2 linked regions of the Methylocaldum szegediense genome follow. The protein of the gene in region 2 interacts with the protein of the main gene of each other region in a pairwise test. Links are inferred from orthologs where the notes say so. Each region holds a gene or a part of one and is shown on either strand. Other genes may lie near its edges.

Evidence for each region.
Region 1: the proteins of panC (region 2) and QEN43_RS02140 interact in binary tests that used the Escherichia coli proteins (3 or more experiments, as listed by UniProt). The link is inferred for Methylocaldum szegediense from one-to-one orthologs.

Annotation. Positions count from the first base shown.
Region 1 is NZ_OX458333.1:490,861-495,857, forward strand. The notes cover bases 319-3,317. They hold QEN43_RS02140 (NUDIX hydrolase), read right to left. Parts: upstream 2,072-3,317; coding sequence 1,565-2,071; downstream 319-1,564. Other genes in these bases: QEN43_RS02130 (PQQ-dependent sugar dehydrogenase), read left to right, coding at 319-912; QEN43_RS02135 (NUDIX domain-containing protein), read left to right, coding at 978-1,553; QEN43_RS02145 (efflux transporter outer membrane subunit), read right to left, coding at 2,068-3,317. Outside these bases: more of QEN43_RS02130, read left to right, coding at 1-318; more of QEN43_RS02145, read right to left, coding at 3,318-3,561; QEN43_RS02150 (efflux RND transporter permease subunit), read right to left, coding at 3,657-4,997.
Region 2 is NZ_OX458333.1:4,091,911-4,097,548, reverse strand. The notes cover bases 1,546-4,399. They hold panC (pantoate--beta-alanine ligase), read right to left. Parts: upstream 3,476-4,399; coding sequence 2,615-3,475; downstream 1,546-2,614. Other genes in these bases: folK (2-amino-4-hydroxy-6-hydroxymethyldihydropteridine diphosphokinase), read right to left, coding at 4,303-4,399; panB (3-methyl-2-oxobutanoate hydroxymethyltransferase), read right to left, coding at 3,507-4,310; QEN43_RS17780 (LysR family transcriptional regulator), read left to right, coding at 1,670-2,656. Outside these bases: uvrD (DNA helicase II), read left to right, coding at 1-379; QEN43_RS17785 (phosphoribulokinase), read right to left, coding at 413-1,291; more of folK, read right to left, coding at 4,400-4,824; polynucleotide adenylyltransferase PcnB, read right to left, coding at 4,811-5,638. UniProt on the Escherichia coli protein: Catalyzes the condensation of pantoate with beta-alanine in an ATP-dependent reaction via a pantoyl-adenylate intermediate.

The DNA of each region.
Region 1 (4,997 bases), 3.6 Mb from region 2 along the record:
CCGAATACCCGATCGGTGCAAACCATTCAGGGGGCACCGCCTGTGGTTCAGGCCGGACAAGGCGGACTGCTGGACGTAAGGGTCCATCCCGATTTCGACAAGAACGGCTGGATTTACCTGACCTATTCTGAAAAAGTGGATGCCGGAATGACCACGGCCCTCGGCCGCGGTCGGTTGGAAGGACTCGAGCTGAAAGATTACCGGAAGCTTTTCAGCGCCTGGGAGCCCAATGGGAATAATATCCACTTCGGTTCGCGGATCGAATTCGACGGCTCAGGCCGGCTTTTCATTTCGGTCGGAGACAGGAACGAGCGGCATAAGGCGCAGGATCTACGCTACCACAACGGCAAAATTCTGCGTCTGAACGAGGACGGCAGCGTACCGCCCGACAATCCGTTTGCGAACAACCCGGACGCCAAGCCCGAGATTTGGAGCTACGGCCACCGCAATCCACAAGGGTTGGCCCGGCATCCGGTGACAGGCGAGTTGTGGGAGAGCGAATTCGGGCCCCGCGGCGGTGACGAAATTAACCTCATCCGCCCGGGAGCGAACTACGGTTGGCCGGTGATTACCTATGGCCGCGAATATTGGGGGCCGAAGATCGGGGAAGGTACTGAAAAGCCGGGAATGGAGCAGCCGGTCGCGTATTACGTACCGTCCATTTCCCCATCCGGAATCGGGTTCTATTTCGGTGACGTCTTCCCAAGATGGAAGGGTAATCTGTTCGTGGCCAATTTGAGTGGTCAGCACCTTCGTCGACTGGTGATAGACGCCAACAATAAGATCGTGAAGCAGGAAGAATTGCTGAACGATCTCGACCTGAACTTTCGTCAGGTAAGGCAGGGACCGGATGGGTTTCTTTATTTTTCGACCGACGACGGCAAAATCGCCCGCTTAGTGCCTGTTCGATAAGAACTCCGCTGTAGCAGAAAAAGTTAAAGTAAAGCACGATCCCGTTTATTTTTTTCGACGAAACCATGAAAACGCAAAATTCGGAAGACTTTTCATTCGTTGATCCCGATCCCGGACCCGGACCGTACGACGCCTTTCGTTTTTGCCCCCGTTGCGGCGGCGAATATTTGAGCATTCACGAGCAGCGTGCGATCAGATGTGGGCGCTGCGGTTTTCTGTTCTTTTTCAACACCTGCACGGCAGTGGGTGGGTTCGTATTCCACCAAAATCAGCTCATTTTGTGCGTGCGCGCCAAGGATCCGGGAAAAGGCAAACTCGACCTGCCCGGTGGGTTCGTCGATTTCGACGAAACAGTGGAAGACGCGCTGCGGCGGGAAATCGCGGAAGAGTTGAATGTCGAAGCCATCAACTATCGCTATCTGAGCAGCGCGCCGAATGATTACCTTTACGGCGGTGTGCTGTACAAAATCACGGACCTGTTCTTTGTTTGCGATGCACCGCAGATCGACACCCTGCGGGCAGCGGACGACGTGGCCGATTTTAGGCTGGTATCGCCTTACGATGTGCGGCCCGAAGAGTTTGCCTTCAACTCCACGAGACAGGCGCTCGTAAAGCTCCGAACCTGGCTGGATCGGACCTGAGAACGACCATCCTACGGTCTACGGTTACGATAGCGCAGCCAGATCAGCCGGAACGACGGTGTCAACCCGATTCCCGAATCGTGTACCCATGAGTCCAGCTCATTCGTGTCGAACCACCGGCACTCGTCGATCTCCCTGGGATCGAGCCGCAGGGTGCCGGAATGGACGACCCGATAAACCTGGATGAACTCCCATCCGGTTTCTGCGGAAGCGGGCAACTTGAACAAGAATCTAGGAGGCGAAGGGCTCTCGATTCCAAGTTCTTCTCCCAACTCCCGCAACGCGCACTCGTCGTAGCTTTCTCCCCAGTCGACATGACCGGCGGCGGAGGTATCCCAAAGCCCCGGGTTGATGTCCTTACTGTGAGAACGTTTTTGCAGCAGTATTTGTTCGAGATGATTGAACACCAGGATGTGCACGGACCGATGGCGCAAGCCTAGCCTGTGAACGTCGGCGCGCGTACGCTGACCGATGATTCGGTCGTCCTCGTCGACTTCGTAAACCCATTCGTCCTTCATTTCGTGTTTCGTGCGGGTGTGTCCGGAACCGCGGTCGGCCCGACGCTGACAGAAGATGCCTGTTGCGTCGATGCCGGAACCGATGCGACGGCATTTTCGTCCGGGGCGTAAACTTCCCAGCCTCCGCCCAGCGCTTTATAGACGGCGATCAGAGCAGTCGCCGTGGCGGTTTCGCTTTGCGCCAATTGCTCCTGATCTTGGAGCAGGCGGCGTTCGGCATCCAGGACGGTGAGGAAATCTTCGATACCGTCTTCGAAACGAAGGTGCGCGAGCTGATGAGCGTGTTCGCTCGCGGCTGCCGCGGACATCAACAAGGCGAGACGGGTGCGCTCGCGATTGTAATTGACCAGTGCGTTTTCGGTTTCTTCGAGTGCCGTCAGCACGGTTTGCTCATAATTCGCGAGTCTCGCTTCCGCGCTGGCGTCCGCTGCCTTGATGCGGGCTAGGACGCGTCCGAGATCGAGAAATGCCCAGGAGATGCGTGGTCCCACCGAGAAAGCCTCGGTACCGGAAGCGCCGAGCCCGGAAAGCGTGCGGGACTCCAAGGCGATGGTGCCGTTGAAGGTTACCCTAGGGAAAAGATCGGCCGTGGCGACGCCTATTCGGGCGGTCGCTGCAGCAAGATTACGCTCGGCGACGCGAATGTCCGGGCGGCGCCGCAGGAGCTCCGAAGGTGAACCGATCCGTATCGATTCGGGAATCTTGGGCATAGGCGCGGGCGTGGACAACTGGCTGGACAGGCTGTCCGGAAGTTGACCAGTTAGCACGCCGAGGCGATGGATGGTTTGCCGAATACGACTTTGAAGGGGCGGAATCGTCGCCAACGTGGAGTCGAGTTGGGCTTTAGCGCGCGAGGTATCCAGTTCCGTGCCTCGTCCGGCTTCCAGTCTAGCTTGGGTCAGTTCTAGAGTGGCGGCCTGGTTGTCGGCGTTTTTTTGGGCTACGTCCAGCTGATTCTGCAAACCCCGCAATTCGAAATAATTGCGGGCCACCTCCGCAATCACGCTGACCAATAGGTCGCGCAGGTCGGCTTCAGCGGCTGCGACTTCGGCGTCTCGGGCTTCGACGCTGCGCCGTATCCGGCCGAAAAAGTCAACTTCCCAGAAGGCATCGAAGCCGACGTTGAAGAGTTCGAGCTCGCGCGGTGCGTACTGTCGGCGGTTCATGGCGTCGAAACTTCGCTTCGTCGTCGTGTAATTGGCATGGCTGGTGATCGTGGGGAGGAGATCCAGCCCGGCCTCGAGATAGAGCGCACGCGCGACCCGGAGATTCGCTTCGGCTGCCTTGAGACCTCGGTTATTGCTCACCGCCTGGTCAATGAGTTCCGACAGCACCGGATCGTCGAATTGCTTCCACCATGCGATCTCGATCCCGTCCCGTTTGAATTCGGGAAGCACGGCATGGGCAAACTGTGCACCCGGGGCAGCGTCCGGTTGCCGATAGTCAGGACCGACCGCGCAGGCGGAAACCAACGCGGAAAACACGATCATGAAGGCGCGCCCCAAGGGTGCGCCAAGAGAGCGATCGTCTGGGGCTGACCGCCCGCGTTCAATGGCCGTGCAAAGTTTGGACATGGCTTGGCGAATCAGGGGTTGATATGCGGCGTAGAGGGAGTCTCGGTATCGATCGATTCCGAAGAGGGTCGTTGACGGCGTTCGACCCACTGTCGTATGACCACGTAGAACACCGGTGTCAGTAACAGCCCGAACAACGTGACCCCAAGCATACCGCTGAACACGGCGGTCCCGAGTATGCGCCGGTTTTCCGAGCCAGCGCCGGTGGATACGACCAGCGGGAAAACGCCGAGAATGAAAGCGAAGGAGGTCATCAAGATCGGCCGAAGGCGCAGGCGCGCCGCTTCGATGGCGGCTTGATAACGATCTTTGCCCCCCTCTTGGAGCTTGCGGGCGAACTCGACGATCAGAATCGCGTTCTTGCTGGCCAGTCCGACCAGGACGATGAAACCGATCTGGGTGAAGATATTGTTGTCCATGCCACGGAGCCAGACGCCGGCCATCGAGCTCAAGAGACAGGTGGGAACGATAAGAATGACGGCGAACGGCAACGACCAGCTCTCGTATTGCGCGGCCAGTGCAAGGAATACGAAAATCACGCTCAGGGGAAATATGATCTTGGCGGTATTGCCGGCCAGGATTTCCTGTAGGCTGAGTTCGGTCCATTCAAAGCCGATCGTCAGGGGAAGCTCTCGGTTCAATAGTTCTTCCATGATCGCGATGGCCTGGCCCGAACTGACACCGGGTTGGGTACTACCGTTGATTTCGGCCGATGGATACAGATTGTAATGGGTCACTTTGTCGGGACCGACGGTTTCGCGAACATCGACCAAGGTGCCGAGGGGAACCATGTCGCCGTTCAGGTTGCGAGTCTTAAGGTTGACGATATCCGAGGGTTTCAGTCTGAACATCGAGTCGGCTTGTGCCGTTACCTGGTAGGTTCTGCCGAACAGATTGAAATCGTTGACGTATAGGGAGCCGAGATAAATCTGAAGCGTCTGGAAGACGTTGCTCAGCGGTACGTCGTAAGACTTGGCCTGTGTTCGGTTTATGTCCACATAGATCTGTGGCGTGCTGGCCCGGAAGGTCGTGAATAGACCAACCAGTCCGGGCTGTTCGTTGCCTTTGGCGATGATATCGTTCGTCACGCGCTGCAATTCCTCGGGACCGACGTTGGCGCGGTCCTGGATCTGCAGCTTGAAGCCGCCCACCGAACTTAGGCCGCGGACCGGTGGTGGCGAAAACACGGCGATGTGGGCATCCTCGATCACGGAAAGCTTTTCACGCAGTTTCGCGATGATGGAGTCCGCCGAAAGCTCCGGATGTCCTGCGCGCTTTTCGAACGGCTCGAGGCGGGCGAATAGGGTGCCGGCGTTCGACTGGCGGCCTCCGGACAGAAGCGAAAATCCGGC
Region 2 (5,638 bases):
ACGCCGCCTCTGCTATGTGGGCATCACCCGTGCGAAGCGCAAGCTTTTTCTTACCTACGCGGAGACCCGCCGCCTCTACGGCAAAGAAACCTATCCCCGCCCTTCCCGGTTCCTGCGGGAAATTCCGTCCGAGTATCTTCAAGAGGTACGCATGCGCGGAAGCATCGGACGGCCGATGATGTCCTCGCACGTTTCATCAGGCGTGAGCGAGCGTGCCAGCGTCTATAAACTCGGACAGCGCGTCCGGCACGCGAAATTCGGCGAGGGCGTAATTCTTCAGTATGAGGGAGAAGGCAACCAAGCCAGGGTTCAGGTGAACTTCGCCGAGGCTGGCACTAAATGGCTAATGCTTGCCTACGCCAATTTACAGCCGGCTTAAAAAAGACCGTATCGACACGAGCCTCACGATTGATCAGGCACTTTTCTTCTCTTCCATCATCCGCTCCAGAATGGGGCGGAAAATGATTTCCATGGCGAGTCCCATCTTGCCACCCGGCACGACAATTGAGTTGTAGCGGGACATAAATGAATCTTTGATCATCGCCAAAAGGTTCTGGAAATCCACGTTGAACTTGCGCGGATTTTTGAACCGGATGATCACGAGGCTCTCGTCCGGCGAGGGAATGTCGCGGGCGATGAACGGATTTGAGGTATCGACCAGAGGCACCCTCTGAAAATTGATGTCCGTTTGGGAGAATTGAGGCGTGATGACCTTCACATAATCGTACATGCGGCGGAGGATCGTATCGGTGACATCCTCGGGCTTATAGCCGCGCTCTGCGGTATCCCTGTGGATTTTTTGTATCCATTCTAGATTGACGATGGGAACGACACCGACCAAGAGATCCGCGTATCGTGGAATATCCACGAACTCGTTTTTCACCGCGCCGTGCAAACCCTCGTAAAACAGCAAATCCGTTCCCTCAGGAATATCGATCCACGGCGTGAAGGTCCCCGGTTTGTAGCCTCCGAGACGCTGACCTTCCTCTTCGTTATGGATGTAATAACGGCGCTTTCCAGTGCCGGTCTCGCTGTACTGCCGGAACAAATACTCTAGCTCCTTGAGCAGGTTCGCCTCTATCGAGAAATGACTGAAGTGCCGTCCTTCCGCTTGCGCTTTGGCGATCAGTGCGCGCATCTCCTCCCGGTCGTAGCGATGAAAACTGTCACCCTCGACCACCGCCGGGTTGATATTCAGGCGGAAAAATAAACGCTCGAATGCCTGCTTGACGGTAGTCGTACCCGCACCGGACGAACCGGTGACTGCTATGACAGGATGTTTCTTGGACATGAGATACCTCCTCCTTAATTCGTTATTTTAACCGCACAAGCGTAACCGCGAACCGCAAAACACGTCGAAATTCTTGGCGGATCGCGTTGCCGCGAAGCTAAAAACGCCGAAAAACCGCCACGAAGACGTGGCACCAGGCAAAACGAGGTCGATCGGCAATCTCGGTGCCAATGGCTCCCTGGAAAAGCCTAAGTAAATTATGGTATCCGAAACTACGATGGAACTTCTCACGCCTAGCCCTGAATCGGCCATTGCACTACTACTTGCTCGCGATCAAAGTCAAGGCCAGCTTCAGTTCGAGGATATTGCATAAGAAGAAGCATTGAGTCCATACTTTCAAAATAAATATTTTTTATATTCGCATGTCGATCCAAGAGCATGAATATTACGCTTCGGCAATTAAAGGTCTTCGAAAGGGTGGCTCGCTGCTTGAGCTTCACCCGAGCAGCGGAAGAACTTTATCTAACCCAGCCCGCTGTTTCGATGCAAATCAAACAATTCGAAGATGCCGTCGGTTTACCCTTATTTGAGCGGTTGGGAAAGAAAATTTACCTGACCCGAGCTGGGGAGGAGTTGTATCGGCTGAGTCGAACGATCTCCTTGCAATTAGAGGAAGCGGAACAGCTGATCGAAGAATTGAAAGGCACGGAAGGTGGACACTTGGCGGTGTCTGTCGCCAGTACCGTCCATTATTTTGCAATTCGCCTTCTTGCCGATTTCTGCCGGCGCTATCCGAAGGTAAAAGTCCGTTTTAAGGTCACCAACCGTAAAGGGTTGCTGCAGCAACTGGACGATAACGAGGCTGATATTGTGCTCATGGGACAACCACCGGAAGATCAAGACTTGGTGGCGGAAGCGTTTATGGTCAATCCGTTGGTCATGGTCGCCGCCGCCAATCATCCCTTGGCTGGGAAAAAAAGCATACCCTTAAGCGAACTCAGCCAGGAGACCTTTCTTATGCGGGAAAAAGGTTCCGGCACCCGCGATGCCGTCGAGCGCTTCCTGGCGGAAAAAGGCGTGCAGATTTCGGCCAGCATGGAAATGAACACAAATAGCGCCATCAAACAAGGCGTCGAAGAAGGTCTCGGCCTAGGCATCGTATCGATACATACTGTAGAGCGCGAACTGGAAGACGGACGGATCGTCGTTTTGGATGTCGAATCGTTTCCGATCATGCGCCAATGGTACATCGTGCATCGGGCCGGCAAGCGTCTGTCGGCCGTGGCAAGAGAGTTCGAGGCATTCGTCCGAACCGAAGCCGAGCGCTTTGTTAAAAGTGATATCATCAAGGCTGCCTTGGTCGGCAAGCAGTCTTCTCCGGCTTTACCGACTCAGCTCACGAGTCAACCGGACGTTATCGATTAGGCGAGCTTTACCCAGCCAAGCTGCGGCCAGAATAACGAGACAAGAATCCTCCGGTCCTGCTGGCGCCAGATCGGTTTCGCGGCGGACGCTGAAATAATCGGGGCGAAATCCGGCCGCTTGCAAGGTCTCGATCTGCTGCCGTTCGATACGCTCAAAATCCAGTTCTCCACGACGGATGGCCTCAGCTGCGCGGCACAGACAGCGATATAGGAGAGCCGCCTGCTCCTTCTGCTCAGTCGTGAGATACGTATTTCGAGAACTCAGCGCCAAGCCGCTGGCCTCTCTAACGGTCGGGACAGCGTGAATTCGCACGGGAAAATCGAGATCCGCCGCCATGCGCCGAATGATCAACAACTGCTGGTAGTCCTTCTCGCCGAACAGCGCGACATCTGGCTGCACCAGGTTAAAAAGCTTACAGACGATGGTGGCGACGCCCCGGAAATGCCCCGGTCTGAAACGTCCGCAGAGCTCATCCGATAATACCGGCACCTCGACGAACGTCGTCGCACCCAAACCCGCCGGATACAGTTCGCCTGCCGAAGGCATGAACAAGAGATCGGTCGCAACGCCGCGAAGCTTTTCCGCATCTGCTGCGGGCGTACGCGGATAGGCATCGAAGTCCTCGCCCGGAGAGAATTGTGTTGGATTGACGAAAACGCTCACCACCACGCGATCGGCGAGTCGCTTTGCTTCACGAACCAGATGCAAATGCCCTTCATGCAGGTTTCCCATCGTCGGCACGAAAGCCACCGAAAGTTCTTTCAAACGCCACCCCCGAACGGTTTCACGCAGAGCAGCGACAGAGTCGATAATCAGCATGCTGAGCTTTGAATTTTCCGCTGCAAAACCTCTAGAAACTGTGTTCCGAGGTCGGGAACCGACCCGCTCTCACATCCTCCACATAAGCGCGGATAGCCGACGGAATATCTTCTACGCCTTGAAGAAAGTTTCGAGAAAACCTAGGCCGCTTACCCGGCGTAATCCCGAGCATGTCGTATAACACGAGAATCTGACCGCTGCAGTCCGGACCAGCCCCTATGCCGATCGTTGGAATATCGAGAGCCGCGGTAATCTCGGCGGCCAAGGTCGCCGGCACACATTCGAGCACCAAAAGGCTGGCACCGGCTTCCTGAAGAACAATGGCATCCTGAAGGATCGCTTGCGCGGCTTTCTCGTCCTTTCCCTGTACCAGATAGCCGCCGACCTGATGGACCGATTGGGGCAGCAATCCCAAATGCCCGCACACCGGGATACTCTGTTCGACCAGGGCACGAACGGTCTCCGCCCGTTTTTGCCCCCCCTCGAGCTTAACCATATGCGCTCCGGCCCGGATCAGACGAGCGGCACTATCGATCGCCTGCGCTGGCCCGGAATAACTGGCAAACGGCATATCCACCGCCAATATCGCGCGGCGGACGCCGCGCGCCGCACACCGGGTATGGTAAACCATGTCGCTCAGGGTCACCGGCAGTGTCGTCGGCTGGCCTTGCACAACCATCCCTAAGGAATCGCCGACCAATACAAGATCGACCCCGGCCTCGTCCAGAATCCTGGCAAAACTGGCATCGTATGCGGTAAGCGCGACGATTTTCTTATCATTCGCCTTCATTTCCGCCAGGTCCGGAATCGTCAAAGCCTTGAGCGCGTCAGGCATGCTCAATCACCTTCAATCCTCGTTGCGGACATTTGCTAACCAGATCGGCCAGCGGTCCCCGGCCGGGAATATCGAGGTCCGGCGCGATCTCCGCGAGCGGATAGAGCACGAATTCGCGGTCCGCGATCCCCGGATGAGGTACGGTCAACACATCGCTCACTATGGTTTCGTCGCCGTACAGCAAGAGATCCAAATCCAGCGTACGAGGTCCCCAGCGCTCACCCGTGCGTACCCGTCCGTAGGAGGTTTCTATGATCTGGAGTTCGCGCAACAATGCCAGGGGTGCTAATGTTGTCTCGACCGCCATCACGGCATTGACATAGTCGGGTTGATCGGCAGGCCCCATCGGCGTACTGCGGTATAGGCTTGAAAAAGCCAATTCCCGAACATCTGCAATCCGACTCACGGCCGACCGCGCCGACTCGATGGTCATCACGGGGTCACCCAAATTGGCCCCTAGACCAATATAGGCCACCACTTTGCTGAGCCGCTTTGAACAATCAGACGGACACATTGGCGGGAGGTTCAGTACGAACCCTGCGTTTGCGTGACCGCGACCGGCCAGAGCGACGCCGACCCGGACTCGTCATGGCCTTGCGTTCGGCTTCGTCCGCCTGTTGGAATCGAGTCCACCACTGAGCGAGCGAAGGCTCGGCTTCGCCCGTCTCCGCCCGGATTAACAGAAAATCATACGCAGCACGGAAACGAGGGTGACTCAGCAAGCGGAACGGCCTTGAACCGAGAATCCGCTCAAACCGCGGCTGCAGCGCCCATACCTCGCGTGCTGGCTGGCTGACGGTCCGCGGCATAGCGGTATGCCGGACTTGAGCTCCGATCACCTCGCCTGCGGCTTCTTGGTAAGCCATAATATCGTTTTCACCTGCGTCGACTCGGGCTTGGGCCCTCGACCGCACAGGCTCCCACAGTAAAGCCGCGAACAGAAAATACGGCGCCACCGGTTTGCCTTCCTGAATTCTCTGGTCGGTACGCTCCAGGGCTTTCGCCAAAAAGGTCAGAGGAAAACCCTGCTGCTCCTTGGCCAGACATGTCTCCGTCTCTGGAAACAGCACCGCAAACAACCCGAATTGCCGGAGCTGTTCGAAAGTCTGTACGGCGTATCCGGATAAGAACAGCTTCAGAACTTCTTCGTAAAGACGGGCTGGTGGGATTTCTCGCAGCAAATGGGAGAGCCGTCTGATCGGTTCGGCGCAACTGGGATGAATGGTGAAACCAAGTTTGACCGAGAAACGTATCGCTCGAAGCATCCTCACCGGATCTTCCCGATACCGCTGTTCCGGATCACCGATCAGTCTCAGCACACCGGCCTT